Regions from separate parts of the Kocuria aegyptia genome, predicted to be linked through region 2. Evidence: predicted binding sites of a transcription regulator. Region 2 holds the regulator's gene; the other holds the start of a gene.

Region 1 (14,351 bases), on a different contig from region 2:
TCCGGCAGCACCGCGAGGGTGTCGGCCTCCTCGCCGTCGGGGCCCCACATGTGCCCGGAGGTGCGGATCATGGCCGGCATGGACGCGTCGACGATGACGTCGGAGGGCACGTGCAGGTTCGTGATGCCCTTGTCGGAGTTCACCATGGCGAGCTTCGGGCCCTCGGCGAGGCCCTTGTCGATCGCGGCCCGCACGTCGTCGCGCACCTCGGCCGGCAAGGCGTCGAGGCCACTGAGGATGGCGGCGAGCCCGTTGGCGGGGGAGAGGCCCGCCTCCTCGAGGGCTGCGCCGTGGGCGGCGAAGAGCTCCGGGAAGAAGGCCTCGATGACGTGGCCGAAGATGATGGGGTCGGAGACCTTCATCATGGTGGCCTTCAGGTGCACCGAGAGCAGGACGTCCTCCCGCTTGGCGCGCTCGATCTGCTCCGCGAGGAACGCGTCCAGGGCGGCGGCCCGCATCACGGTGCCGTCGACGACCTCGCCGGCCAGCACGGGGACGGACGCCTTGAGCACCGTGGTGCTGCCGTCCTCGCCGACCAGCCGGATCGTCAGGGTGTCGTCCTCCGCGATGACCACGGACTTCTCGTTGTCCCGGAAGTCGTCGGTGCCCATCGTGGCGACGTTCGTCCTCGACTCCGCGGACCACTCGCCCATGCGGTGCGGGTTCTTGCGGACGTAGTTCTTCACGGAGGCGGGGGCGCGGCGGTCCGAGTTGCCCTCGCGCAGCACCGGGTTGACCGCGGAGCCCTTGATCTTGTCGTAGCGGGCCCGGGTCTCCCGCTCCTCCTCGGAGCGCGGCTCGTCCGGGTAGTCCGGGAGGTCGACGCCCTGCTCCTGCAGCTCCTTGACCGCGGCCTTGAGCTGCGGGACGGAGGCGGAGATGTTGGGCAGCTTGATGATGTTGGCCTCGGGCTTCTTGGCCAGCTCGCCGAGCTCGGCGAGGGCGTCGTCCACCCGCTGGTCCTCGGGCAGGCGGTCGCTGAAGGCGGCGACGATGCGTCCGGCCAGGGAGATGTCGCGGGTCTCCACCTCGACGCCGGCGGTCGAGGCGTAGGCCTCGATGATCGGCTTGAACGAGTAGGTGGCGAGCAGGGGCGCCTCGTCGGTGCGGGTGTAGATGATCTTGGCCATGTGCGGGCTGTCTCCCAGGATGTCGTCGGATCGGCGGTGTTGCTTCCTGGTGCCAAGATACCCGAGGCGGTGCCCGGCCCGCTGTCCGCCCGGCGGGCGCGGACGGCCCGGGCACAGCGGCGGGCCCGTTCCCCTGCGGGGAACGGGCCCGTGACCGTGGTGCCCCGCCCGGGGCCGGGGGGCCGGGCTCAGCCCTCGGTGGACTGGGTGGCCCCGGTGCCGTTGACGAGTTCGCCCTCGCCGATCACGCGGTCACCGGACTCGTCCCGGCCCTCGCCCAGGGCCTGCTGCTCGCCCTGGCCGGAGACCACCTGGATCTTGCGCGGCTTCGCCTGCGCCGAGACGGGGATCGTCACCGTGAGCACGCCGTTGTCGTAGTTCGCGGCGATGTTCTGGATGTCGATGCCCTGGCCCAGGTTCAGCTGGCGCACGAACGAGGAGCTCTGCCGCTCCCGGGTGATCCACTGGACGTCCTGCACCTCGGGCAGCTTCCGCTCCGCCCGGATGGTCAACAGCTGGCCGTCGACGTCGACGTCGACGCTCTCGGGGTCGATGCCGGGCAGGTCCGCCCGGAGGATGTACTGGTCGCCGTCCCGGTACAGGTCCATGGGCATCTCGCGCAGGCCCTGCCGGGCAAAGAGCGAGGCGGCGAGTCGGTCGAAATCGTTGAACGGGGTGAACATCGTGGCCACGTCAATCATCTCCTCAACCATATGAGCAATGTCTTCGACATTTAGTTGAGTCGAACCAACTCAACTGTTGACCATGATAATCCCGTGTCCCGTGGTCTTCAACGGGTCCGAGGCTTATCGCCCAAGGCGAACCGCGCGTCAGCGGGCGTCGTGGGGATAGCGCACGCCGATCCGCTCCCGCACCCGGTCGAAGAGCTCCACGAGCTCGAGGGAGTCGGCCCACGGCATCACCGGGGACTCGAGCAGTCCGCGCTGCACGCAGCGCGTGGCCTCCCGCATCTCGAAGACGTACCCGGCGCCCGCCACGTCCACGTGCTCCACGACGGGGGCGGCGCCCGTGCGGGCACCCTCGGCGCTCTGCAGCACCAGGGTGGTCGGGCAGTTGATCCGCCCGTCCACGCGCAGCCAGCCGTCCGTGCCGCTGATCGTCACCTGGTGCGGGACCGTGGAGGCCAGGGTGCCGCTCACGTGGGCCCGGCCGTGCCCGAAGTCGAGGGTCAGGGCGGTGTCCAGGTCCACGTCCGTGGCGCCGAGCTCGGCGCGGGCGCTCCAGCGCTCCGGGGCCCCCAGCACCGCGGAGGTCCAGGTCAGGGGATAGACCATCATGTCGAGCAGCACTCCGCCGCCGTCGGCCCTGCGGAACAGCCGGTGGGACGGGTCCAGGGGCCGGTGCGTGCCGATGGATCCCTCCACCGAGCGCACCCGGCCGAGCCGGCCCTCCCGGATCCAGCGCATCGCGGTGCGGAACCCGGGGGTCATGCGGGTCCAGACGGCCTCCATGAGGAAGACGCCGTGCTCGCGCGCGAGGCGGAGCAGGTCCCGGACCTCCGCCGCGGTCATGGCGAGGGCCTTCTCGCACACCACGTGCTTGCCGGCCCGCAGCAGCGCGGAGACGTCCCGGTGGTGGTAGCCGTGCGGCGTGGCCACGTAGACGATCTCCACGTCCGGGTCGGCCGCGAGGCGGTCCAGGCCCGTGCTCGTGGCGGTGCTGCCGTAGGCCCGCTCCACCCCGTGCCGGCGGGCGAAGTCCTCGGCGCGGCCCTGGTCCCGCGAGCTCAGGGCCACGAGCCGGGCGTCGGGCAGCGCCGCGATGTCCGGGACCACCTTCTCCGCGATGTCGGCGGTGCTGACCACGCCCCATCCGAGCGTGCGGCCGGTGGCGGTGCCGGGGTCGTCCAGGTGGGCGGCGTCGAGGGATGCGGCGACGAACGGGCTGAGGGTCTGCGCAGGCATGGGCGCATTCTGCCACGCCGCCCGGGGGCCCGCCCCGGGCCCAGATCGAACGACCGTTCGTGGCGTAGGCTGGGGCGGTGCCCCGGGTGAGCCAGCAGTACAAGGACGAGCGCCGCCGCGAGATCGTGGCCGCCGCCAGCGAGTGCTTCCTCGAGCACGGCTACGAGGGGGCCTCGATGCACCGCATCATCGCCGCCACGGGGCTGTCCGCGGGAGCGCTGTACAACCACTTCCCGAGCAAGCAGGAGCTCGTGGCGGCGGCCGCCCGCGCGGCCCTGGACCGGGTGCTGGCGGCGGCGGAGGACGAGCCCGGCGCCGATCCCGCGGCGTGGGTCGTGGGCCTGCTGGAGCGGCTGGCCGCGGACCCCGCCAGCACCCGGCTGCTGCTCATCACCTGGGGCGGGGCGGTGAGCGATCCCGGTCTGGCCGCGCTGGCCGGGGAGCACCTGGGACGCGTGCGGGACCGGGTCGAGGAGCGCTACGGGCGGTGGGCGGTCGACGAGCTGGGACTCGACGCCGGCGCGGCCCGCGAGTGGGCCGGGATGTTCGCCCAGGCCATCCTCTCGGTGCTGCAGGGCTGGGTGGTGCAGTCGTGCCTGCTGCCGGGCTTCGACCACGGCGCCTACCTGGACTACGCGCGCACCCTCGCGGCGCAGTGACCGGTCGCTGGGCCCGGGGGACGGCCCCGGGGGTGGGTCAGGCGTTGAGCCGGCGGTGCTCGGCGGAGAGCTGCACGTAGGTCCGCGCGTTGGCACGGACCTTCTCCTGCTCCTCCTCCGTGAGCTCGCGCCGGACCTTGGCCGGCACCCCGGCCACCAGGGACCGGGGCGGCACCACGGTGCCCTCGAGGACGACGGCGCCCGCGGCCACCAGCGAGCCCGTGCCGATCACGGCGCCGTTGAGGACGGTCGCGTTCATCCCGACCAGGACCTCGTCCTCCACGGTGCACCCGTGCACTACGGCGCCGTGGCCGACGCTCACGTCCGCCCCGATCGTGCAGGAGTGCCCGGGATCGGAGTGGACCACCACGTTGTCCTGCAGGTTGGACCGCGCGCCCAGCCGGACGGGGGAGCGGTCCCCGCGCACCACGGCGCCGTAGAAGACCCCGGACTCCGGTCCCAGTTCGACATCGCCCACGACCGTGGCCGTCGGGGCCACGAAGGCGGAGGAGTCGATCTGGGGCGCGTGCCCCGCGTGCGGGAGGACGAGGCCGGGCGTGCTGGAGTGCGTCATGCGCCCAGCCTAGCGACGGGCCCGCGGCCCGTCGGTGGGCCCGGGGCTCAGGCGCCCTGCGTCGTGACGGCCGGCCGCGGGGCGCGCTGGTGCCGGTGCTGGATGGCCACGCGGATCGTCTGGCCGCCCTTGAGCACGTACTCCGCGCCGTGCACGTGGATCGTGACGTCGTTCGCGCGGCGGGAGGCGCCCTGGAGCTCCAGCACGTGGTGGTCGATGCAGACCCGGATCACCTGCCCGCGGTACAGCACGGTGAACGAGACCGTCTCCAGCTGGCTCGGCAGCGCCGGGTCGAACTCGAGCCATCCGCCGCGCACCCGCAGCCCCGCGTAGGCGCGGGTCACGACGTCGACGGAGCCGGCCATGGCGCCCAGGTGGATGCCCTCGCCCGTGGTCCCGCCCTGGGTGTCGTCGAGGTCCACGAGCAGGGAGTCCTGGAACGAGGACCACGAACGGTCCGGGTTCAGCCAGGCGAGCACCGAGGCGTTGACCACGCGGGACAGCGAGGAGCCGTGCGAGGACCGCGCGATGTAGAAGTCGACGGTGCGCTCGATGGCGGCGTGGTCCACCTCGTAGCCCATCCGGCCGAGCTCCTCGACGAGGCCTTCGGGGCCGAAGAGATAGACCAGCATGATCGTGTCGGCCTGCTTGGCCAGCTTGTAGTTGTTGGTCATGTCGCCCTCGTTCTCCAGCAGGAGGTCGAGGCGGCCGATGTTGCGGTACTTGGTCCGGTAGTACTCCCAGTCCAGCTCGTCGAGGTCGTCGTAGCCGTGGAACTGGCTGATGGTGCCGTCCGTGTTGAACGGCACGAACATCCGCTCGGCCATCTGCTGCCAGGTCCCGACCTCCTCGGCCGAGAGGTCGAAGCGGGCGGAGAGCTCCTCGCGCTGGTGCTCCACCATGTCGTGGAAGATGTGGGCGCTGTGCCGGAACAACCAGGCCGCGAGCACGTTCGTGTAGGCGTTGTCCTTCAGCCCGCCGCCGTGCTGGCCCCGGGGGCCGTCGTGGTACTCGTCCGGGCCCATCACGCCGGCGATGTGGTAGCGGCCGTCCGCGGGGTCGTAGTCGGTGAGGGACGCGAACAGGCGGGTGATCCCGATGATCAGCTCCGAGCCCTGACCCGCCAGCCAGTCGAGGTCGCCGGTGGTCTCGTAGTAGATCCAGGCGTTGTAGGCGATCGCGAGGCCCACGTGGAACTGCCGCCACGAGTTGTCCGGCAGCCACCGGTTGGAGTGGTGGTTGAACAGCTCCGGCGGGGTCTCCTCCCGGCCGTCCGAGCCGGACTGCCACGGGAACGCCGCGCCCTCGAGCCCGAACTCGGCGGCCCGGTGCTTCGCCATGGCCAGCCGCCGCCACCGGTAGGAGAGCAGCGCGCGCGTCACCTGCGGCTGGTGCAGGTTGACGACCGGGAGGATGTAGAGCTCGTCCCAGAAGATGTGCCCGCGGTAGCCCTCGCCGTGCAGGCCGCGCGCCGGGACGCCGGCGTCGCGCAGGGACATGTGCGGCGCCAGGGTCTGGGCCACGTGGAACAGGTGCACCCGCAGCGCCAGCTGGGTCAGGGACAGCTCCCCGGTGCGCTCCTCCGGGCTCGGACGCACGTCCACGTCGAAGCGGTCCCACAGCAGGGACCACTCGATCTCGTGCGAGGGCAGCAGGCCCCGGACGCCGCTGGGGTTGCGGTCCAGCTCCGCGAGGGCGCCCTCGCGGGGCGAGCCGATCGCCGCGTCGCGGCTCGTGACCACCGCCGTGGTCGAGTCGATGATCACCGGGCGGCCGTCGGCGATGTTGACCTGGTGGCGGCGGAACTCGGTGCCGCCGGGGCGGATCTCGCGGCGCTCCCGGACGTTCTGGCCGCCCTCGATGGTGGTGCGCTGGGCCGTGGTGATCTCGATCTTCGACTGGGTGGTGCGCACGTGGGAGAGCAGGGTCTCGTGGTCGTCCGGCAGGGACGTCGACTCGAGGTCCACGAGGTGGTGGTCGTTGAGGTCCTGGTACTCCGCGACCCCGTTGTTGCGCACGCTGGGGTCGATGCCCGTGCGCAGGTGCAGCCGTCCGGAGAACCCCCGGGCCGTCACCGTGGTCTCCTGCGCCCCCAGGTGCCGGTAGCGCAGCGACACGAGGCGGCGCTGGACGATGTCCAGCCGGGCCCGGGCCCCGTCCTCGCCCCGGTCCCCGTTGAGGTCGGTGAGAGTCAGGGAACGGATGAGCAGGCCGCGGCGCAGGTCGAGCTCGACCCGCTCGGCGGACGGGCGCAGCCCGCCCTCCGACCACCAGTCGCCGCCGGAGATCCGCAGGTCCAGGTGGGTCCAGTTGGGGGCGTTGACCATGGACTCGTGCTCGATGTCACGTCCGTTGAGGTGGCTCACGACCCGGTTGAAGATGCCGGCCAGGTAGTTGCCGGGGTAGTGCACGCCGTTGTCGGGGAACTCGCACGCGGACCCGCGCACGCCCATGTAGCCGTTCGCCAGCGTCAGCAGGGTCTCCCGCCGGGCCTCCGTGGCCGGGTCGAAGCCCTCGAAGACCAGCTTCCAGGAGTCGTCGCGGCGGGCGCCGAGGTCGAGCTCGCCGACGTCGTTGAGCACGATCGTGGCCCCTGCCCGGTACAGGTCCTTGCGCTCGCCGTGGCGGCGGATCCCCACCACCATGCCGAAGCCCCCGGCGGCCGCGGCCTGCACCCCGGACACGGCGTCCTCCACCACCACGGACCGGACCGGGTCCACCCCGAGCATCTTCGCGCAGGTCAGGAAGGTGTCGGGCGCCGGCTTGCCGGGCAGCCCGTGCTCGGCGGCGAAGTGGCCGTCCACGATGATGTCGAAGGAGTCCTGCAGCCCGGCCGCCGCCAGCACGGGGACGCTGTTGCGGCTCGCGGTCACGAGGCCCACCGGCACCCCGGCCGCGCGCAACCGCTCGATGAGCGCCACGGTCTTCTCGAAGACCCGCACGCCCTGGACCTGCAGGGCGTCCTGGAAGTAGGCGTTCTTCAGCACGGCCTGCCCCTGCACGGTCCACGCCCCCGGGGTCCCGTCGCCCTCCGGCAGGCACGCGCCCCGGGCGGCCAGCAGGGAGCGGATCCCGTCCTCGCGCCGCCTCCCGTCCACGTAGTGGCGGTAGTCGGCGTCGGCGTCGAAGGGGCGCCGGTCCACCGTGGTGCCCGGCTCGGCCGGTTCGAGCCGGTCGTCGGCCAGGATCGCGTCGAAGAGGGTCTTCCAGGCCGCCGCGTGCACGGCGGCGGTGTCGGTGACGACGCCGTCCATGTCGAAGATCACGGCGTCGTGGGGGATGCGCAGCTGGTCGACCGTCTGCGGAGGTGCGTCGGCGCCCTGGATGCGGGGCAGGGACGCAGTGAACGGGGCGGTGGGCAGTGCGTTCACGAGAGTTCCTCCGGAAGGTGGGTGCGGCTTCCGCGGCCCCTCGCGACCGCACGGAGAAACCCCCAAGCACACGGCACGCGACGGACCCCGGACGCGGCGTTGCGGTTTGGCACTGGAGCGGGGACGGCCGTCCGTGCCGACGGTTCCTGACCAGTTCATTAAACGGCCCCGGAGCCGCGGGGGCAAGCCGCGTCCGCTCAGTGGTCCGCCAGGGGGAGGCGGACGGTGAACCGGGTGCAGCCGGGGGCGCTGCCGACGTCGATCCGGCCGTGGTGGGCGTGCACGATGGCCTGCACGATCGAGAGCCCCAGGCCCGCGCCGCGGGAGCCTCCGGCCCGGGAGAGGTCCTCCCGGGCGAAGCGGGAGAAGATGTGCTCGAGGAAGTCGGCGCCGATGCCCGGGCCGTCGTCGGCCACGGCCAGCACGGCCTCGCCGCCGGCGTCCGTCGCGAGCGACGCCGTGACCGTCGTCCCGGCGGGGGTGTGCTGGTGGGCGTTGGCGAGCAGGTTGATGAGCACCTGGCGCAGCTGGGCCGGATCGCCCCGCACCAGCACGGGCTCCTCGGGCAGCTCGAGGCGCCAGACGTGGCCGGGCGCCGCGACCCGCAGGTCGCTGGCGGTCTCGACCACCAGCTCGAGCAGGTCGACGTCCTCGCTGACCACCGCCCGGCCTTCGTCCAGGCGCGCCAGCAGCAGCAGGTCCTCGACGAGCGCGGTCATCCGCGCCGCCTCGGACTCCACCCGGGACAAGGAGCTGCGGCCCTGCGCGCTCATCGGCTCCGTGAGCCGGATCAGCTCCGCGTAGCCGCGGATGCTGGCCAGGGGAGTGCGCAGCTCGTGGCTGGCGTCGGCCACGAACCGGCGCACGCGCGTCTCGCTGCGCTGGCGGGCGGTCAAGGCGTGGGCGACGTTGTCCAGCATCCGCCCGAAGGCGTGGCCGAGCCGGCCCACCTCCGTGTCCGGGTGCGCGGCCGGCGCCACGGCCCCCACCGGCAGGACCACCTCCCCGTGGTCGAGGTCCAGCTCCGAGACGCGGGTCGCCACGTCGGAGAGCCGCTCCACGGGACGCAGGGTGCGCCGGACGACGACGAGCCCGACCAGCCCCGTGGCGGCGATGGCGCCGGTCGAGATCGCCGCGGTGCTCACCCCGAAGGTGCGCAGGGTGTCCTCCTTGTCCGCCAGCGGCAGGCCGGTCAGCACGAGCCCCCAGTCCCACGGGTCGTCGACGACCAGCACGCGGTAACCGCCCACGTCCAGTTCCACGTCCACGGGGCCCCACTGCCGGCCCCCGACCTCGGCCGACTCCGCGCCGAGCGCGGCCACGAGCTCCCCGATCCGCTGCCGGTCCGCGTCGGTCAGCTCCTGCCGCGTCCCGTCGGCCGCGAAGAGCCCGGCGCGGACCACCTCGCCGTCGACGATCCGGGCGTTGAGGGTGCCGGCGCCCTGCGCGGGCACGTCCATCATGGCCTCGAGCTCCTCCGAGGGACCGGCGGCGGCCCGGACCCCGTACTCGATGGTGCGGAAGGAGGCGTCCCGGACCCGGCCGTCCAGCTGCTCGCCCAGGGACATGTCGAGGACCGCCAGGCCCAGGGCGCCCACCGCGGCGCACGCGACGGTCAGCAGCGCCAGGACCAGCAGCAGCAGCTTCGTGCGCAGCTGCAGCGCCCGCCCCGCGCCCCGCGGGAGGAGCCGCGGGGCGGTTCCTCCCGCGCTCATCGCACGGTGCTCGTCGGACGGGTGCTCGTCGGACGGGTGCTCGTCGGACGGTTGCTCGTCGGACGGTTGCTCATGGGACGACACTTCCTCGGCGGGCGCTCACTCGGCGGGTTTGAGCACGTAGCCGGCCCCGCGCACGGTGTGGATCATGGGCGGGCGGCCGGCGTCGATCTTCTTGCGCAGGTAGGAGATGTAGAGCTCCACGACGTTGGTCTGGCCGCCGAAGTCGTAGCCCCAGACCCGCTCGAGGAGCTGCGGCTTGCTGAGCACCCGGCGCGCGTTCTCCATGAGGCAGCGCAGCAGGTCGAACTGGGTGGCCGTCAGCGCGATCTCGTCGTCGCCGCGGCGGACCTCCCGGGTGTCCGCGTTGAGCACGAGGTCCCCCACGACCAGCTCCGCGGTGTCCGGGTGGGCGATGCCCGCGCGCTGCACCAGGCGGTGCAGCCGCAGCAGCAGCTCCTCCATGTCGAACGGCTTCGTCACGTAGTCGTCCCCGCCGGCCGCGAGGCCGGTGATGCGGTCCTCGGTGCTGTCCTTCGCGGTGAGGAACAGGGCCGGGACGGACGGGGAGAAGGAGCGGACCCGTTCGAGCACCTGCACCCCCGAGCACCCCGGGAGCATCACGTCCAGCACCAGGACGTCCGGCCGGAAGGCGCGGGCCTCGGCCACCGCGGCGTCCCCGTCGTGGGCGGAGCGCACCTGCCAGCCCAGCATCGACAGTCCCATGGTCACCATCTGGGCCAGCAGCGGCTCGTCGTCGACGACGAGGGCGCGCACCGGTGCGCCGCCGGGGTGCCGCAGGCGCGGGAGGTCCACGGCGGTCGGCCGCTGCACGGGCTCGGTCACGACGGGCTCCCTCCTGGTCCGCGCCGGCGGCGCCGGCGTCCCGGACCGTCCTCAGCGTAGCGCCGGACCCGCTCCCTGGTCCCGCGCGGACCGTTCGCGGACGTGCTTCACAGCCTCGGCACAGGAAGCCGATAAGGGCGCCACATCCCCGCCTGCTGGAGTGGCAGCACGACCGGGCCCCGGGCCCGGACCCGTCGGGCCCGGGGCCCGCCGGAGCACCACGAGAGGGGAACCACCGTCATGCTGCACACCCACCACCCGGTCGGGGAGGCCCGGTCCGCCGAGCCGTCCGCCGCACCGCGCGCCCGCCGGCGCCTGGTCGGGATCGACGCGGCCCGCGGCCTCGCCCTGCTCGGCATGGTCTCCGTGCACATCCTGCCGGCCTGGGACCCGGAGACCTTCGAGGCCACCGCCCAGTGGACGCTGTTCTCCGGCCGCGCCGCGGCCCTGTTCGCCCTCCTCGCCGGCGTGGGGCTGGCCCTCGGCTCGGGCGGGACCCGCGTGCACGAGGGACCCCGGAGGAGCGCCGACCGGGCCGGGCTGCTCGTGCGCGCGGTGCTGATCACCGTGCTGGGGCTGCTGATCAACCAGCTGTCGCCGGGCGACCCGCCCGCGTACAACATCCTCGTCTACTACGGCGTGTTCTTCCTGCTCGCCCTGCCCTTCCTGCACCTGCCGGCGCGCGCCCTGCTCGCCTGGGCCGCGGGCCTCGCCGTGCTCGGACCCGTGCTGGTGCACTCGCTCGGCCCCGTCCTGCCCGGCTTCGGCGTCCACAACCCCGGCGTCGCCGAGGCCCTCACCGAGCCCGGCACCACCCTCGCCCAGCTGCTCGTGACCGGGTCCTACCCCGGGGTCACCTATCTCGTCTACCTCCTCACCGGCCTGGCCCTGGGGCGGCTGGACCTCTCGGCCGTCCGCACGCAGGCCGGCCTGGCGATCGGCGGGGCCGCGCTCGCGGCGGCGTCCGCCGTCACCTCCTGGCTGCTGCTGCACCCCCTGGGCGGGATCGAGCGGCTGCTCGCCGCGAGCCCGTTCCTGGGCCGCGAGGACGTCCAGGACGTTCTCGTGTACGGACCGGACCCCGTCCTGCCCTCGTCCACCTGGTGGTGGCTGGCCGTGACCGGGCCGCACACCAACACCCCGCTCGCCCTGCTGAGCGGGGTGGGCGCCGGGGCCCTCGCCCTGGGCCTGTGCCTCCTCGTGGCCCGCCGGGCCGAGCGCGTGCTGCTGCCGCTGGTCGCGGCCGGCTCCATGACCCTCACCCTGTACTCGGCACACCTGCTCGGCCTCTTCCTGGAGCTGCACCACGGGCAGCCGGTGCTGTGGTTCCTCGTGCACGTCCTGGTGGGCACCGGCTTCGCCGTCCTCTGGCGCCGGTCCCGGGGCCAGGGGCCCCTCGAACGGGCCGTCGGCCGGGCCGCGCACGCCGGTCGGGACCGGGTGCTGCGCCATCGCCTAAACTCGTAGACGGTCCACCCAGGTCCCCGATGTCAGGAGCGGCATGTCCACGAGCACGTCCCCGTCCGTCACCAACCAGCCCCTCACCGAGGTCGATCCGGAGATCGCGGCGGCCATCGCCGACGAGCTCGGCCGTCAGCGCGGCACCCTCGAGATGATCGCCTCGGAGAACTTCGCGCCCCGGGCGGTCCTCGAGGCGCAGGGCTCCGTGCTGACGAACAAGTACGCCGAGGGCTATCCCGGGCGCCGCTACTACGGCGGCTGCGAATTCGTCGACGTCGTCGAGAACCTCGCCCGGGACCGTGCCACGGCCCTGTTCGGCGCCGAGCACGCCAACGTCCAGCCGCACTCCGGCGCCCAGGCCAACACGGCGGTCATGCATGCGCTCATGACCCCCGGCGACAAGCTGATGGGCCTCTCCCTGGCCCACGGCGGCCACCTCACGCACGGGATGAAGCTCAACGTCTCCGGCAAGCTCTACGAGATCGCCGCCTACGAGGTCGACCCCGACACCTACACCATCGATATGGACAAGGTGCGGGAGCAGGCCCTCGCCGAGCGCCCGCAGGTCATCGTGGCCGGCTGGTCCGCGTACTCGCGGGAACTGGACTTCGAGGCGTTCCGCTCGGTCGCCGACGAGGTCGGGGCGAAGCTGTGGGTGGACATGGCCCACTTCGCGGGCCTCGTGGCCGCGGGCCTGCACGCCAACCCCGTGCCCCACGCCCACGTGGTGACCTCCACCGTGCACAAGACCCTCGCGGGGCCCCGCTCCGGCGTGATCCTGACCACGGGAGAGCTCAAGAAGAAGATCGACTCCGCCGTCTTCCCCGGCCAGCAGGGCGGACCGCTCATGCACGCCATCGCGGGCAAGGCCGTGGCCTTCAAGATCGCGGCCACCGAGGAGTTCCGCGCCCGCCAGGAGCGCACCGTCGAGGGCGCCCGCCTCCTCGCCGAGCGGCTCGGCGCCGCCGATGTCGCCCGGGCCGGGGTGTCCGTGCTGACCGGCGGCACCGACGTGCACCTGGTCCTGGTGGACCTGCGCGACTCCGAGCTGGACGGCAAGCAGGCCGAGGACCTCCTGCACCAGGCGGGGATCACCGTCAACCGCAACGCCGTGCCGTGGGACCCGCGGCCGCCGATGGTCACCTCCGGACTGCGGATCGGCACCCCCGCGCTGGCCACCCGCGGCTTCGGCACCGCCCAGTTCGAGGAGGTCGCCGAGATCATCGCCACCGCCCTCAAGCCCGGGGCCGACATCACGGCCCTGCGGGCCAGGGTGGACCGGCTGGCCGCGGACTTCCCGCTCTACGACGGCCTCGAGGAGTGGTGATCGTGGGCGCGCAGGTCCTCGACGGGCGGGCGGCGTCCGCCGCCATCAAGGCCGAGCTCGCCGAGCGCGTCGCCGTGCTGGCGGAGCGGGGGATCACCCCCGGCCTCGGCACGGTGCTGGTGGGCGACGACCCTGCCTCGCACTCCTACGTGGGCGGCAAGCACAGGGACTGCGCCGAGGTCGGCATCTCCTCGATCCGCCGCGACCTGCCCGCGGACATCTCCCAGGAGGAGCTCGAGCGCGTCCTGGACGAGCTCAACGCGGACCCCGCGTGCACCGGCTACATCGTCCAGCTGCCCCTGCCGGGGCACATCGACACCAACGCGGTGCTCGAGCGCGTCGATCCGGACAAGGACGCCGACGGGCTGCACCCGACGAACCTCGGCCGCCTGGTGCTCAACGTCTCCGAGCCGATGACCTCCCCGCTGCCCTGCACGCCCAACGGGGTGCTCGAGCTGCTGCGCCGGCACGACGTCGACCTCGCGGGCCAGCACGTGCTCGTCGTGGGCCGCGGCGTGACCGTCGGGCGGCCGATGGGGCTGCTGCTGACCCGCAAGGAGATCAACGCCACGGTCACGCTCGCGCACACCGGCACGCGGAACCTCGACGAGCTGCTGGCCCAGGCCGACGTCGTCGTGGCCGCCGCCGGGCGGCCGCACATGATCACGGCCGACAGCCTCAAGGAGGGGGTCGTGCTCCTCGACGTCGGGGTCTCGCGCGTGGAGGACCCCGGGACGGGCCGGAAGACGCTCACCGGGGACATCGACCCGGCCGCCGAGCGGAAGGCCTCCTGGATGTCGCCGAACCCCGGCGGGGTGGGGCCCATGACCCGGGCCATGCTGCTGCTCAACGTCGTGGAGAGCGCCGAGCGGCAGGCCGGCCTGCGCTGAGCACCGCGCCACGCCCCCGGGAGCCGTCGCTCCCGGGGGCGTGGCCGTTCCCGGCGCCGGAGGGCGCCGGCCGGTTCGTGGCCCGGGCCGGGATTTGAGACAATGGGGCCATGCGCTCCCTCGGATCCCCCACTCCGTCCACCTCCCCGGCCGCCGAGCCCGCCTCCCGCACCGCCCGGTGGGGCACGGTGATCGGGCTGGCCGTGCTCGTGGTCATCTTCGTGGTGGCGCTGCTCCAGGCCGCCAACGCCAACTCGTGGCTGGGCTGGGCGCTCGCCGGCATCGCCCTCGGCTGGCTGCTGCTCGCCACCTGGGTGGTGCTCATGGTCCGCAAGGCCGCCCGCTTCGGCCGCCGGCAGGTCGACGAGGCCAGGGAGCAGCTGCGCACCGGCCCCGGCCGGGCCCCCGCCGCCACCCGCTCCGGGGCCGCGGACTCCATGCGGGACGAGAAGC
Region 2 (14,351 bases):
GCAGAGGCCCCAGAACACGACGATCGACCGGCTGGCCTCGGGTCGGCCCTGCTGCGAGAGCGTGCCCATGACGACGGACGCGGAGTCGGCGCTCGTCACGAAGAAGATGGCGACGACGACCATGGCGAGCACCGAGGTGACCGCGCCCAGGGGCAGGGCGTTGAGCATGCCGAAGAGCGCTGCCTCCTGGCCGCCGGCGCCGGCGAGGTCGGTCCCGGTGCGCTGCAGGTACATGGACGTGCCGCCGATGACCACGAACCAGAGCACGCACATCGAGGAGGGGACCACGAGCACCACGGTCACGAACTGGCGCAGCGTGCGGCCGCGGGAGATCTTGGCGATGAACATCCCGACGAACGGGGACCAGGACAGCCACCAGGCCCAGTAGAAGACGGTCCAGCCACCGGCGAAGGCGGTCGAGTCCTCGCCCCACCCGCCGGTCTGGCCGGTCATCCACAGGTACTCCTGCAGGTACGTGCTGAACACCGCGGGGACCAGGTCCAGGATCAGGACGGTGGGCCCGGCCACGAACACGAACAGGGCCAGCAGGAAGGCCAGCATCAGGTTCGTGGTGGAGAGGTAGCGCATGCCGCGGGCCACGCCGGAGACGGCGGAGACCACGAAGGCGGCCGTGAGGACGGCGATGATGGCGATGAGGCCGGCGTTGCCGAGGGGTCCCCAGCCGGCGACGATCTCGAGGCCCCGGGCGATCTGCAGTGCGCCGATGCCCAGGGAGGCCGCGGTGCCGAAGAGGGTCGCGAAGATGGCGAACACGTCGATGAGCCGGCCCAGACCGCCCTCGGCGTGCCGCTGGCCGATCAGCGGCACGAAGATCCGGCTGATGAGCGGGGGACGTCCGCGGCGGTACGCGCCGTAGGCGACGGCCGCCCCGACCACGGCGTACATGGCCCAGGGGTTGAGGCCCCAGTGGAAGGCGGTCTGGACGAGGGCGTAGACCGTCATCTCCTCGGAGCCGGGCTCCGCCCCGAAGCCGGGGACGCCCGCGCCGAAGTGGCTCAGGGGCTCGGAGGCGCCGTAGAACATCAGGCCGATGCCCATGCCGGCGGCGAAGAGCATGGCGAGCCACGAGAAGAAGGAGTACTCGGGCTTCTCGTCGTCCATGCCCAGCGGGATGCGGCCGGTGCGGCTGAAGCCGACGACGAGCATGAACAGGACCGCGGCCGTGGACAGGGCCGTGAAGAACCAGCCGGTGTTGCCCGTGACCCAGCCCAGGGCCGCGGTGGAGGCGGCGGTCAGGGACTCGGTGGACAGCACGCCCCAGGCGAGGAACGCCACGATCAGCGCGGCGGTGACGAGGAAGACGACCTTGTCCGTGCCGTAGTGCAGCTTCTGGTCCTCGACGGCGATGCCGGGGACCAGGGCGGGGTGGATGCCGTGGGGGTAGTTGATCTCGCGCAGCACCTCCCGGGGCTTCGTCCGGCGGGAGAGGTCGGCCGGGCTCGGTGGTTGCGGCGTATAAGGTGGCGTGCTGCTCACGGAGGCTCCTGCGGTGTCGGGGGGCGTGCGGTGGCGTGTCGGTGCGTTCGGTGGCGTGCGGGGCGGACCCGGGGTGTCGTCAGCGGCCCGCCAGGACGGGCACAAATACATCAGGTTAGCCGATGCCCTGCCGGAGGGGCAGGGCCGCGTGGCATCTCACACCCGCCCATGCACCCGAGTTGAGTCGAGGTGGCTCAAGTTAAGTTGACATCGGCGGCTCACGTGGCAGACTTGAGTCAGGAAAACTCAAGAACTTGAGACCTCCGGGACCCCAACGGGGCCGGTACGGCCCACCCGGTTCAGCTCGACCCGAAGGAGAACACGTCCATGTCTCGTGCAGTAGGAATCGACCTCGGCACCACCAACTCCGTGGTGTCCGTGCTGGAGGGCGGCGAGCCCACCGTCATCGCCAACGCCGAGGGCAACCGGACCACGCCGTCCGTCGTCGCCTTCTCGAAGGACGGCGAGACCCTGGTCGGTGACATCGCCAAGCGCCAGGCCGTCACCAACGTGGACCGCACGATCGCCTCGGTGAAGCGCCACATGGGCACCGGGTGGTCCACCGACATCGACGGCAAGAAGTACACGCCGCAGGAGATCTCGGCGCGCATCCTGATGAAGCTCAAGACCGACGCCGAGTCCTACCTCGGCGACAAGGTCACCGACGCCGTGATCACCGTCCCGGCGTACTTCAACGACGCCGAGCGCCAGGCCACCAAGGAGGCCGGTGAGATCGCGGGCATGAACGTCCTGCGCATCGTCAACGAGCCCACCGCCGCGGCGCTGGCCTACGGGTTGGAGAAGGGCAAGGAGGACGAGCTCATCCTCGTCTTCGACCTCGGTGGCGGAACCTTCGACGTCTCCCTGCTGGAGGTCGGCAAGGACGAGGACGACTTCTCCACCATCCAGGTCCGCGCGACCGCCGGCGACAACCGGCTCGGCGGCGACGACTGGGACCAGCGCATCGTCGACTGGCTGCTGGCGCAGGTGAGGTCCAAGACCGGCGCCGACCTGTCCAAGGACAAGATCGCCCTGCAGCGTCTCAAGGAGACCGCCGAGCAGGCCAAGAAGGAGCTCTCCTCCGCGACGAGCACCAACATCTCCCTGCAGTACCTCTCCGTGACCCCCGAGGGTCCGGTGCACCTGGACGAGCGCCTGACCCGCGCCAAGTTCGAGGAGCTCACCCGCGACCTGCTCGAGCGCACCGAGAAGCCGTTCAAGGACGTCATCGCCGAGGCCGGCATCTCCGTGTCCGACATCGACCACGTGGTGCTGGTGGGCGGCTCGACCCGCATGCCCGCCGTCGCGGAGACCGTCCAGCGCCTGGCCGGCAAGGAGCCCAACAAGGGCGTCAACCCCGACGAGGTCGTCGCCGTGGGCGCGGCCATCCAGGCGGGCGTGCTCAAGGGCGACCGCAAGGACGTGCTGCTGATCGACGTGACCCCGCTGTCGCTGGGCATCGAGACCAAGGGCGGGGTGATGACCAAGCTCATCGAGCGCAACACGGCCATCCCGACCAAGCGCTCCGAGACCTTCACCACCGCGGAGGACAACCAGCCGTCCGTGTCCATCCAGGTCTTCCAGGGCGAGCGCCAGTTCACCCGGGACAACAAGAACCTGGGCACCTTCGAGCTGACCGGCATCGCTCCGGCCCCGCGTGGCGTGCCCCAGATCGAGGTCACCTTCGACATCGACGCCAACGGCATCGTCCACGTCTCGGCGAAGGACAAGGGCACCGGCACCGAGCAGTCGATGACCATCACCGGCGGCACCTCGCTGTCGAAGGAGGACATCGACCGGATGGTCAAGGACGCCGAGGCCAACGCCGAGGCCGACCGCGTGCGCCGCGAGGCCGCCGACCTGCGCAACAACGCGGAGCAGCAGGCGTACTCCGTCGACAAGCTCCTGAAGGACAACGACGAGAAGCTGCCCGCGGACGTCAAGTCCGAGGTGCAGGCGGACGTCGACGCCCTGAAGCAGGCGCTCGAGGGCGAGGACGACGACGCCGTGAAGACGGCGTACGACAAGCTGCAGCAGTCCCAGACCAAGCTCGGCGAGGCCCTCTACGCGCAGTCGCAGACCGAGGGTGCCGAGGGCGCCCCGGGTGCGGGCGCCACCGGTGCCACCGGTGACGAGGACATCGTCGACGCCGAGGTCGTCGACGACGAGGACGAGAAGAAGTGAGCATGCCCGACCCCACTCCAGGACCCGACGAGAACGCGGACGACCGGGCTGCCGGGAACGTTCCCGGTGACCCCGGCGAGCAGCGCGCGCAGGACCCCGGCGACGGCCCCCGCGAGGAGGCCGGGCCGGAGGGCCTGACGGTGGAGGACATCCTCTCGACGCCCCAGTCGACGGACGCGGAGTCCGGGGACGGCGCGCCGGAGGCCGCGGGGGAGGGCTCCCCTGCGGCGGCCCTCGCCGAGGAGCGGCTCGAGGAGCTGCGCCGGCTGCAGGCCGAGTTCGTGAACTTCAAGCACCGCACGGCGCGCGAGAAGGAGCAGCTGCGGACGTTCGTGACGGGCGACCTCCTGCAGACGCTGCTGCCGGTGTTCGACGACATCGACGCGGCCCGGCAGGCGGGTGATCTCACCGACGGCCCGTTCGCGGCGATCGCGAACAAGCTCGAGGAGACCCTCGTGCGGCAGGGGCTCGTGCGCATCGGGGAGGTCGGGGAGAAGTTCGACCCGAACGTCCACGAGGCGGTGCTGCAGCAGCCCACGAGCGAGGTCGAGCCGGACCAGGTCTCGATGGTGCTGCGCTCCGGCTTCCGGATCGGCGAGCGCGTGGTGCGGCCGGCCCAGGTCGCCGTCGCGGTCGCCGAGTGAGGCCGGTCCGGGCCTGAGCCCGGCGACGGCAGGGGAGGTCCGTCCCGCGGGCCTCCCCTGACCCGTCCACCCGTCCCCCGGCGCCGCGGCGCCGGGGGACGACCCCAGGACCACCACCGGGCCCTGCTCCGCAGGACCCCGACCGGCCCCACAGAAAGGAGGCGTCATGGCCAGCCAGGACTGGATCGACAAGGACTTCTACAGCATTCTCGGCGTCTCCAAGGACGCGTCCGCAGCCGACGTCAAGAAGGCCTACCGCAAGCTCGCCCGCCAGTACCACCCGGACCAGAACCCGGGCGACGCGGAGGCCGAGCAGCGGTTCAAGGACATCACGGAGGCGAACTCCGTGCTCTCCGACCCGGAGGAGCGCAAGCAGTACGACGCGATCCGCGCGATGGGCTCCGGAGCGCGCTTCACCGCCGGCGGCCCGGGCGGTGCCGGCGGCTCGGCGAACTTCGAGGACCTCTTCGGCGACATCTTCGGCGGAGGCGGCGGCGGGCGCCGCCGTCGCACCACCTACTCCACGGGCGGGGCGGGCGGCCCGGGCGGGTTCGAGGACCTGTTCGCGCAGTTCGGCGGGCAGACCGGGTACGGCGGGCAGACCGGGTACGGCGGGCCGGGCGGCTACGGCGGCTACCAGGCCCCGCCGGCACGCGGGGAGGACATCCGGACGGAGACGACCATCCCGTTCCGCTCCTCGGTGCACGGGACCACGGTCAAGCTGCGCCGGGGCAACGGCCAGGAGACCACGGTGCGGATCCCGCCCGGCGTGCGCGACGGGCAGAAGCTCAAGCTCGCCGGCAAGGGCCACTCGGGTGCCGGTGGGGCCGGTGACCTCTACGTCACCGTGCACGTGACGCCGCACCCCTTCTTCCGGCGCGTCGAGGGCACGGACGACGTCGAGGTCACCGTGCCCATCACGTTCCCCGAGGCGGCGCTGGGCGCCACGATCGAGGTGCCCGTGCTGGACGGGGGCACCGTGCGGCTGAAGGTGCCGGCCGGCACCTCCTCGGGCCGGCGCTTCCGCGTCAAGGGGCGCGGGTTCAGCACCACCAAGGGCACGGGGCACCTGATCGTGACGGTCGAGGTGCACGTGCCGGCCGAGCTCGACGAGCAGGCGCGGGCCGCGGTCCGGGCGTTCGCCGAGGCGACCGCGGCCGATGATCCCCGGGCCGGTCTGGCCGAGAAGGCACGGGTGTGAGATGGCACTGGATGCCGATCAGCCGCTGTTCGTGATCTCCGTGGCCGCGGAGATCGCAGAGATGCACCCGCAGACGCTGCGCCAGTACGACCGGCTGGGCCTGGTCAAGCCGTCCCGCGCCCCCGGCCGGGCCCGCCGCTACTCGCAGCGCGACATCGAGAAGCTGCAGCAGATCCAGGTGCTGTCCCAGCAGGGCGTCTCCCTCGAGGGCATCCGGCGCATCCTCCAGCTGGAGAACCAGGTCGAGGCTCTGCGCTCGAGGGTGGCCGAGCTGTCCCAGGAGCTCGAAGAGGCACGGGACCGGGCCGAGGAGTCCTCGCGGATCTTCGCCGCCGGTGTCGGCGGGGACGTGGTGCGCATGGCCCGCGGCGCCCGTCCCAGGGCCCGCAAGATCTCGCAGGCCGTGGTGCTGTACCGGCCCCCGCGCCCGCAGGAGCGCTGAGCCGCACGGGCCCCGGCCCGGTACGGCTCAGCGCAGGTGCTTCTCGAAGCCCACGTCGTAGACGCCGCCCGGGTAGACCTGGGCGGTCCCGGGCAGCGGGACGTACCCGCTGCTGCGGTACAGGGCATCCGCCTCGGGCTGGCGGCTGCCCGTGGTGAGGTAGATGCGCCGGTAGCCCGCCGCGGCGGCGAGCCGCTCGGGCTCGGCCAGGACGCGCCGCGAGATCCCACGCCGGCGGTGCGCCGGAGCGGTCCACACCCGCTTGAGCTCGGCCGTGACGTCGTCGTGCCGGCGGAACGCGCCGCCGCCCACCGTCACGCCGCCCTCGAGGAGGAGCAGGAGCCCCCCGGCGGGGGCGGTGAAGTCGTCCACGGGGTGGTGCGCCATCTCCTCCGCCCCGATCGTGGGACCGTAGCGCGCCACGTACTCGAGGTGCAGGCCTTCGAGCAGCGGCCGCGTGCGGGGATCGCCCGGGAGCACGACGACGAAGCCGTCCCGCTCCGGGCCGGCAGCTGCGTTCACGCCGTCCGGCGGTAGAGGAGGTCGCGCGGGACGCGGCCCGCCTCCTGGGCCTTGCGCTCGAAGCTCGTGAGGATCCGTCCCTCCCAGCGGGGGGCCCAGCCCGTGTCCGGGTGCTCGTCGTCGGCGAGCGGGCCCGGGTGGAGGTTCTCGAAGTGCGGGGACGCGTCGAGGACCTCGCGCATCACGAGGGCGTACTCCTGCCAGTCCGTGGCGAGCCGCCACAGCCCACCCGGCACGAGCACCCGGGCGGCGAGCTCGGCGAAGGCGGGGGAGACCAGGCGCCGCTTGTGGTGGCGGGTCTTGTGCCAGGGGTCCGGGAAGAACACCCACAGCTCGTCGACCGAGCCGGGGGCGAGCATGTGCTCCAGGACCTCGGGGGCATTCGCCTGCACCACCCGGACGTTGTCCACGCCGGCCTGGCCCGCCTTGAGCAGCAGGTCCGCGATCCCGGGCTTGTACACCTCGACGGCGAGGAAGTTCCGCGCCGGGTCCTGGGCGGCGGCGTGCACGACCGCCTCTCCGAGCCCCGAGCCGACCTCGACGACCAGGGGCGCCTCGCGGCCGAAGGCCGCGGCCGCGTCGAACTCGTGGTCCGGGTGGACGGAGGTGTCCGTGCGCACCCGCGGGACGTCCAGCACCCGGGTGGGCGCCCAGTCGTCCCAGGCCTTCTGGCGGCGGGCGGTGAGGCGGTCGCCGCGGCGCACGAAGGAGTACGGCCGGCGGTGGAACGCCTCGGGGACGGGGCCCTGCTCGGACCCCTCGGCGGGGGAAGGGATGTGCTCGCTCATCGCCCTACATCCTAGGGGCAGGGCGGGCCACCGGCGCGTCGGCCCCGGGAACGGGCGGCTCGGACCAGCGCCGGCGCGGCGCCTCCCACCCCGCGAAACCGGCGAGCAGCTCCTCGGCGTCCTGGGCGACCACGGCGGCGTCCCGGTACTCGGGGCGCACGAGACCGGCCGCGGACATCGAGGCCACCGCGTCCAGCAGGGGCCTCCAGTAGCCGGCCACGTCGAGGAAGCCGACCGGCTTGGCGTGCACCCCCACCTGCAGCCAGGTCCACGCCTCGAAGATCTCCTCGAGGGTGCCCAGGCCGCCGGGCAGGGCCACGAAGCCGTCGGCGAGGGCGGCCATCTCCGCCTTGCGCTCGTGCATGGTCCGGACGATGCGCAGCTCGGTCAGCCCCGTGTGGGCCGTCTCGTCGTCGACCAGGGACTGCGGGATGACCCCGACCACCTCGCCCCCGGCCGCCAGCGCGGCGTCGGCGACGACACCCATCAGCCCCACGTGGCCTCCGCCGTAGACGATGCCCACGCCGCGGCGGGCAAGGGTGGTGGCGAAGCCCCGGGCGGCCTCGGCGAACAGGGGGTCGGAGCCGAGGGAGGCCCCGGTGTACACGGCGAGTCTCATGGAGACATTGTCCCGGCTGTTGTGGCAGTTGATGTCCTGGCTGATGTCGCGTTTCGTGGCCGGTCCCGGCCCACGCCATCGCCCCGGTCCATGTCGCGGTCGCTGTCGTTGTCCCGGTCGCTGTCGTTGTCCCGGTCGTTGTCCCGGTCGCTGCCGTTGTCGCGGCTGCCGTCCCCGTCGTCGTGGTCGCTGTCGCGGCGTCGATAGCATGAAGCCCGCCCCGCACCCGCCCCACAGACCCCTGCCGGAGGACCCCCGTGAGCTCACCGCCGCCCGACGACCCCGTGCGCTCCCGCCTGCGCCTGTCCGGCCGCAAGGACCGGGTGGTGCTGGTGGCGGCCCTGGGGATCCTCAGCGCGGTGAGCCCGATGGCCACGGACATGTACCTGGCCTCGATGCCGGCCATGGCCGGGCACTTCGGGGCGTCGGCCTCCGCGGTCCAGCTGACGCTGACCACGTACATGGTCGGCATGGCCGTGGGACAGTTCCTGCTCGGGCCGGTCTCCGACGTCCTGGGCCGGCACCGGCTCATGGTGGCCGGCAACGCGCTGTTCCTGCTCACCTCCGTCGCCGTGGTCCTGGCCCCGGGCATCGGGACGGTGCTGGTTCTGCGGGCGGTCCAGGGCCTCGCCGGGGCGGCGGGGGTGGTGATCGCCCGCGCCGTGGTCTCGGACATCGCCTCCGGCCGCGGGGCCGCCAAGCTGTTCTCGATCCTCGCGACCATCACCTCCCTCGCCCCGGTGGTGGCCCCGCTGCTGGGCGGGGTCATCGCCACGGTGGCCCCGTGGCAGACCGTGTTCTGGGCGCTCGCGGCGTTCGGGCTGCTGATGCTGGCGTGCTCCGTGCTCGTGATCCCCGAGACGCTGCTCCCGCACCGGCGGCACCGCGGCGGGGTCGGCGCGGTCGTCACCGGGTCCTGGCGGGTGCTGCGCACCCCGTCCTTCATGGCCTACGCGCTGGCCTTCGGCCTCGCGTTCGGCGCCCTGTTCTCCTACATCTCCGCCTCCTCCTTCGTGGTGCAGAACGTGCTCGGCTACTCGGCGCTCGGCTACTCCGTGGTCTTCGCCGCCAACGCGGGCGGCTCGATCCTGGGTGCGGTCGTCAACACCCGCCTCGTCGACCGGATCGAGCCCGGCGCCATCCTCCGCACCGCGATCGTGGTCATGGCGGCCGTCAACACGGTGGGCCTGGGCCTCGTGCTGGCCGGGGTCACCGGGTGGACCACCCTGGTGCACCTCTTCGTGAGCCAGACCTGCATCGGCTTCGTCATGGGCAACGCCGTGGCCCTCGCCCAGAGCCGGGTCCCGGGCCGGGCCGGAGCGGGCTCGGCGGTGCTCGGGCTGGTGCAGTTCCTTCTCGGCGGGCTCGTGAGCCCGCTGACAGGCCTGGCCGGTCAGCACACCGCGGTGCCGATGGCCGTGGCCATGGCGGTGTGCTCGCTGCTCGCCACGGGCGCCGTGCTGCTCGCGCGCCGGCTCTCGCGGCGGGCACCGGAGAACCCGGCAGCCCCGCCCGGGTCGTGACCGGGCGGGAACGGACCGGGCCACACCCCGTGCGGTCCATCGGTCCCTGCCGGGGCGACCAGCGCACCTGTGATTAGATGCCTTCGGCCGAGACCGAGGTCACACTCCCGGTCCGGCCCGATTCCTGATCCACCCGACACCCACGGGAGAAGACATGCTCCAAACCATCGAGACCGCCCTCGGCGAGCTGGGCGGCATCATCTGGGGGCCGTACGTCCTCATCCCCCTGCTGCTGCTCACTGGCCTCTACCTGACCATCCGGCTCGGCGGGCTGCAGTTCCACAAGCTGGGCTCCGCGCTGCGACTGGCCCTGTTCGACCGCAAGGACGCGGACGCCCACGGCGGGGACGTCTCCCAGTTCCAGGCGCTGACCACAGCGCTCGCGGCGACCGTGGGCACCGGCAACATCGTGGGCGTGGCGACCGCGATCTCGATCGGCGGGCCCGGCGCCCTGTTCTGGATGTGGGTCACCGGCCTGCTCGGCATGGCCTCCAAGTACTCCGAGGCGTTCCTGGCCGTGCGGTTCCGCACCACGGACGCCAAGGGCGAGATCTCCGGCGGCCCGCAGTACTACCTGGAGCGCGGCATCCGCAACGGGTTCGGGAAGTTCCTGGCGATCTTCTTCGCCATCGCCGCCGCGCTGGCGGCGTTCGGCATCGGCAACATGACCCAGGGCAACTCCATCGCCTCCAACCTGGAGAGCTCCTTCAGCGTCCCCACCTGGATCACCGGCGCCGTGCTCGCCGTGCTGACGCTCGCCGTGCTCGTGGGCGGCATCAGGTCCATCGGGAAGGTCACCGCGAGCTTCGTCCCGGTCATGATCCTCTTCTACGTCCTGGGCGCCCTGTTCATCCTCGTCGTCAACGTCGCGGCCATCCCGCAGGCGCTCCTCCTGATCTTCACCGATGCCTTCACCGGCACCGCGGCGGTCGGCGGGTTCGCCGGATCGGCCATCATGCTCGCCGTGCAGATGGGCGTGGCCCGCGGCATCTTCTCCAACGAGTCCGGCATGGGCTCGGCCGCGATCGCCGCGGCGGCGGCCCAGACCACCCACCCGGTCCGCCAGGGCCTGGTCTCCATGACGCAGACCTTCATCGACACCATCATCGTGGTGACCTGCACGGGGCTCGTGCTCATCACCACGGGAGTCTGGGAGCAGGGGGCGGACTTCGCCGCGACCATGACCGGCGACGCCTTCAGCCGGGGCCTGCCCGGGCAGTGGGGTCACTACGTGGTCACCATCGGGCTCGTGATGTTCGCCTACTCGACGATCCTCGGGTGGGCCTACTACGGCGAGCGCTGCATGGAGCGGCTCTTCGGCAGGGCAGCGGTGATGCCCTACCGGGTCGTCTTCTCCCTGATCGTGTTCGTGGGCTGCACCGTGCCGCTGGCCGTCGTGTGGAACTTCGCCGACGTGATGAACGGCCTCATGGCCCTGCCCAACCTGCTCGGGCTGCTGCTCCTCTCCGGGCTGATCGTCCGCGAGACGAAGCACTACCTGGACCACGACCCCAAGCTGCGGGCGGACCGCCGGCAGGTCGACGCGTTCATGGAGGGTCACCCCGGAGCGATCGACTCGTACGAGCGCACCGGCGTCTGACCGGCGTCGGCGCACGAGGGCCCGGCCTCCTGACGGGGGCCGGGCCCTCCGTCTAGCCTGAGGGGCATGAGCCAACTCCCCGAGCCCCGCCCCTTCTCCTGCGCGGACGCCACCGGTGCCGTCTACGACCAGGGCGCGCACGTGATCGACTGGATCCCCACGGGACACGCCCCGGTGCTGTGGCTGTCCCCGAGCACCGCGCTCGAGAAGGGCCGCCCCGTGCGCGGGGGTGTCCCGATCTGCTTCCCGTGGTTCGCGGACGGGCCCGAGGGCGGGCGCGAGCCCAAGCACGGTTTCGCCCGCACGCTCCCATGGCACGTCGAGTCCCGCGAATCCTCGGACCACGAGGCAGTGGTCGTCTACCGGCTCTCGGACGCGGACGTCACCGATCCCGCCCACCGGGAGCAGTTCCCGTACCGGTTCGAGGCGTACTGCGTGGTGCGCTTCGGCGCCGAGCTGTCCCTCGAGCTGAGCGTCACGAACACCGGGGAGCGCCCGTTCGACTTCGAGGAGGCCCTGCACGCCTACCTGGCGGTGGGGGACGTGCGGAAGATCAGCGTTGAAGGCCTGGCCGGCGCCTCCTACCGCGACAAGGTCCTGGGCCGGGAGGACTGCGTGCAGGAGGGGGACCTCCGCTTCGAGGACGAGACCGACCGGGTGTACCGCTCGACCGGGGACGTGGCTGTCGTGGACCCCGTGCTGGGGAGGGTGCTGCGGATCCGGAAGAAGAACTCCGGCACGACCGTGGTGTGGAATCCGTGGGCGGACATGGCGGCCTCGATGCCGGACGTGGGACCGGACGTCTGGACGGACTTCGTGTGCGTGGAGGGCGCCAACACCCACGCCGACGCCGTGCACCTGGAGCCGGAGGAGACCCACACCATGGGGTACCGGCTGTCGGTGGAGCCCATGGCGGAGGACCGTGGGCGGCCTACCACCTGACGCGCGGGCGACCCGGCGGTCAGAACGGGGGAGGGTCGGCATCCTCCGGCACGGATCCGTCCTGCACGGATCCGTCCTGCGCCGATCCGTTCTGCACCACGTTGCCGTGCACCCCACCGTCGCGCACCCCACCGTCGTGCATCCCGCTGTCGTGCATCCCACCGTCGTGCACCCCGCTCTTCGGGACGGGACCACCGGCCGTGGCCCCGGCAGAGGGATCGGGCGCGGTCCGGTACGTCCGCCCAGCCGGTGACGTCCACTCGAGCACTCCCCCGGAGGGCGCCGGACCGAGCTGCCGGACCGACCAGCGGCCGAGTGCACCGTTGCGGTGCTTGACGAGGTGGTGGTGGCGGCACAGGTGGGCCAGGTTGTCCGCGGCGGTCCGGCCGCCGTCCTGCCACGCCACCGTGTGGTCGAGGTCGCAGCGCTCGGCCCGCCGGCGGCACCCCGGAAAGCGGCAGGTCCCGTCGCGGATCCGCAGCCGGCGGCGCAGATCGGCCGGCACGGCGTAGCTGGTTCGATCGTGGTCCAGAACGGCGCCCGTGACGGGATGCGTGAGCACGCGGTGCCACGAGGACGCACCGGCGGCCAGCTCGCGCGCGGCTTCCGCGCTGATCGGGCCGTGGCCCGCGAGCATCGGGGCGTCCGCGGGCACACCGGCGGCCGGGCCACCGGCACGGCCTCCGAGCAGCGTGAGCACGGGGACCGTCACACAGACCTGGCCCCGCACACCGCGCGGGAACGTGGGATCGTCCGCGACCTCCCCGGACAGCAGCAGGTCGGCGAGGACGTCCGCCCGCAGCTGCGACTCGGTCCGGACGGCCGCGGCCCCCGGCGCCGCCGTCTCCTCCGACTCCTCCGGCTCGTGGTCCGGTCCCGAGCCGGCGGCCGCCTCCGCGGGCCGGAGGAGCGCCACGAGGGCGTCGAGCCGGTCCTGGACCGCGAGCGCGGTGGGCGCGTCCAGCAGGGCGTGCAGCCACGCCATGCCGTCCTCACCGTGCTCGACCCAGACGCCGCGTCCGGCACGGGCCGATCGGTGCCTCGCCTCCTGCGTCTCGGCCAGCAAGGCCGCGCGCCGGCGCCGTGCCCACGCGCGCAGCTGCGACACCGTGCAGTGCGGGGCCCGCTCCACCAGCTCGGCGGCCAGCCGCCGCACGAGGGCGGGGGGCGCCTCCTGACCCGCGGGGGCACCCTCGATCAGCTCGCGCCACTGGTCGGCGATCACCGAGGCGTGGCGGGCGCTGAAACGGCCCGCCTCCAGCCCCTCGAGTATCTCGGGCAGGTGGAGGCCGAGCACGAGCGCCTCGCGGACCCGCTCGAGGGCCGTGCCTGCGGGCAGCTGGAGCGCCGGGCCGATCTCGTCGGCGATGTCGCGCACCATCTGCTCCTCGGTCTCCAGGAGCGAGCACACGAGTTCGTCGGCCTCGTACGGCATCTGTCCCGCAGAGGAGACCCAGTCGATCTCGCGGTCCTCCCAGGCCAGCAGCCACAGCCGGTGGATGCAGCGCAGCTGGCGCCCCGCCTCCCGCGCCTGCGCGGCCGCGGACCCCACGAGCTCGCCGACGACCGCCCGCACCTCGGCCCGGACACCGGCGTCCAGCACCCGCTCCCCGGCGGGAGCGGCGGGGTGCGGACCCGGAGCAGGACGGGCCCGGCGGTGTGCCGTCGTCGTCATGGGCCCATTTTCCCGGGGGCCTCGGACGTCCTAAGGGCTCCGCGGCAGCGGGCGGGTGCGGACGGGCAGGGACGAGAAACGGGTGCCGCCCGTCCGTGCGGACGAGCGGCACCCGTAGAAGCCCTGCGAGGGCCGTGACTACTTGGAGACCACCAGGGCCGCGGCGATCGCGGCCAGGAAGGCGTCCTTGGAGAGGCCCGTGCCGGCCTCGGACGGGCGGACGCCGTCCTGCTGGGTCATCTCCGGGTTGCGGAAGTACATCGCGAGCAGCCCGGCGGAGAACGCGCCGAGGGCCAGGCCCGCGAGGCGCTTGTTGACGAACGGGGTCAGGAGGGCGGCGCCGATGCCCATCTCCGAGTACGCCACGAACTTGCCGAAGGTGTCGGCGTCCCACTCCTTGAACTGGGGGACACCGGTGGCGGCGAACTGCTGAAGACCCGCGGCGGCCTCCGTGGGGAGGTCCTTCTTGCCGTAGCCGGACTGCAGCAGGTAGGCGCCGGAGACGCCGCGCAGGATCGCGTTGGAGAGGCTCATGGTCGGTCCTTTCAGGAGGGGGAACAGGGTCATTGAGTCGTCAACGACCCTATCAGGGGAGGCCCCGCGCCCTCCGCCCGGAAGGGGCCGGGAGCGAACACCCGCTCCGGGGGCGGTGGGCTGCGCCTAGGCTGGCCACCGGCCCGCGGGACGCTTTCCGCGTCCCGCCACCCGACGGAA

What was found. Region 2 encodes HspR, which represses chaperone genes until heat shock. Its sites were predicted from a motif close to AAGTTGAGTCNNNNNGACTCAACTT; they were not measured.
Region 1: a site for HspR is predicted at 1,865-1,889, ahead of ABD220_RS02725 (Hsp20/alpha crystallin family protein). Genes of this name have one in related genera too.

The regions. Positions count from the first base shown of each region.
Region 1 covers NZ_BAAAOA010000007.1:103,593-117,943, forward strand. The annotation lists gene ABD220_RS02720 (NADP-dependent isocitrate dehydrogenase) at 1-1,130, opposite strand, end outside; gene ABD220_RS02725 (Hsp20/alpha crystallin family protein) at 1,319-1,831, opposite strand; gene ABD220_RS02730 (Gfo/Idh/MocA family protein) at 1,961-3,055, opposite strand; gene ABD220_RS02735 (TetR/AcrR family transcriptional regulator) at 3,142-3,714, shown strand; gene ABD220_RS02740 (gamma carbonic anhydrase family protein) at 3,752-4,288, opposite strand; gene ABD220_RS02745 (beta-phosphoglucomutase family hydrolase) at 4,336-7,659, opposite strand; gene ABD220_RS02750 (sensor histidine kinase) at 7,857-9,374, opposite strand; gene ABD220_RS02755 (response regulator transcription factor) at 9,474-10,220, opposite strand; gene ABD220_RS02760 (heparan-alpha-glucosaminide N-acetyltransferase domain-containing protein) at 10,461-11,687, shown strand; gene glyA (serine hydroxymethyltransferase) at 11,722-13,008, shown strand; gene ABD220_RS02770 (bifunctional methylenetetrahydrofolate dehydrogenase/methenyltetrahydrofolate cyclohydrolase) at 13,011-13,898, shown strand; gene ABD220_RS02775 (hypothetical protein) at 14,009-14,351, shown strand, end outside.
Region 2 covers NZ_BAAAOA010000046.1:510,099-524,449, forward strand. The annotation lists gene ABD220_RS16655 (BCCT family transporter) at 1-1,497, opposite strand, end outside; gene dnaK (molecular chaperone DnaK) at 1,825-3,681, shown strand; gene ABD220_RS16665 (nucleotide exchange factor GrpE) at 3,684-4,325, shown strand; gene ABD220_RS16670 (DnaJ C-terminal domain-containing protein) at 4,492-5,526, shown strand; gene ABD220_RS16675 (heat shock protein transcriptional repressor HspR) at 5,528-5,968, shown strand; gene ABD220_RS16680 (GNAT family N-acetyltransferase) at 5,996-6,490, opposite strand; gene trmB (tRNA (guanosine(46)-N7)-methyltransferase TrmB) at 6,487-7,278, opposite strand; gene ABD220_RS16690 (LOG family protein) at 7,283-7,897, opposite strand; gene ABD220_RS16695 (multidrug effflux MFS transporter) at 8,155-9,420, shown strand; gene ABD220_RS16700 (alanine/glycine:cation symporter family protein) at 9,575-11,020, shown strand; gene ABD220_RS16705 (D-hexose-6-phosphate mutarotase) at 11,087-11,962, shown strand; gene ABD220_RS16710 (HNH endonuclease signature motif containing protein) at 11,982-13,637, opposite strand; gene ABD220_RS16715 (hypothetical protein) at 13,776-14,171, opposite strand.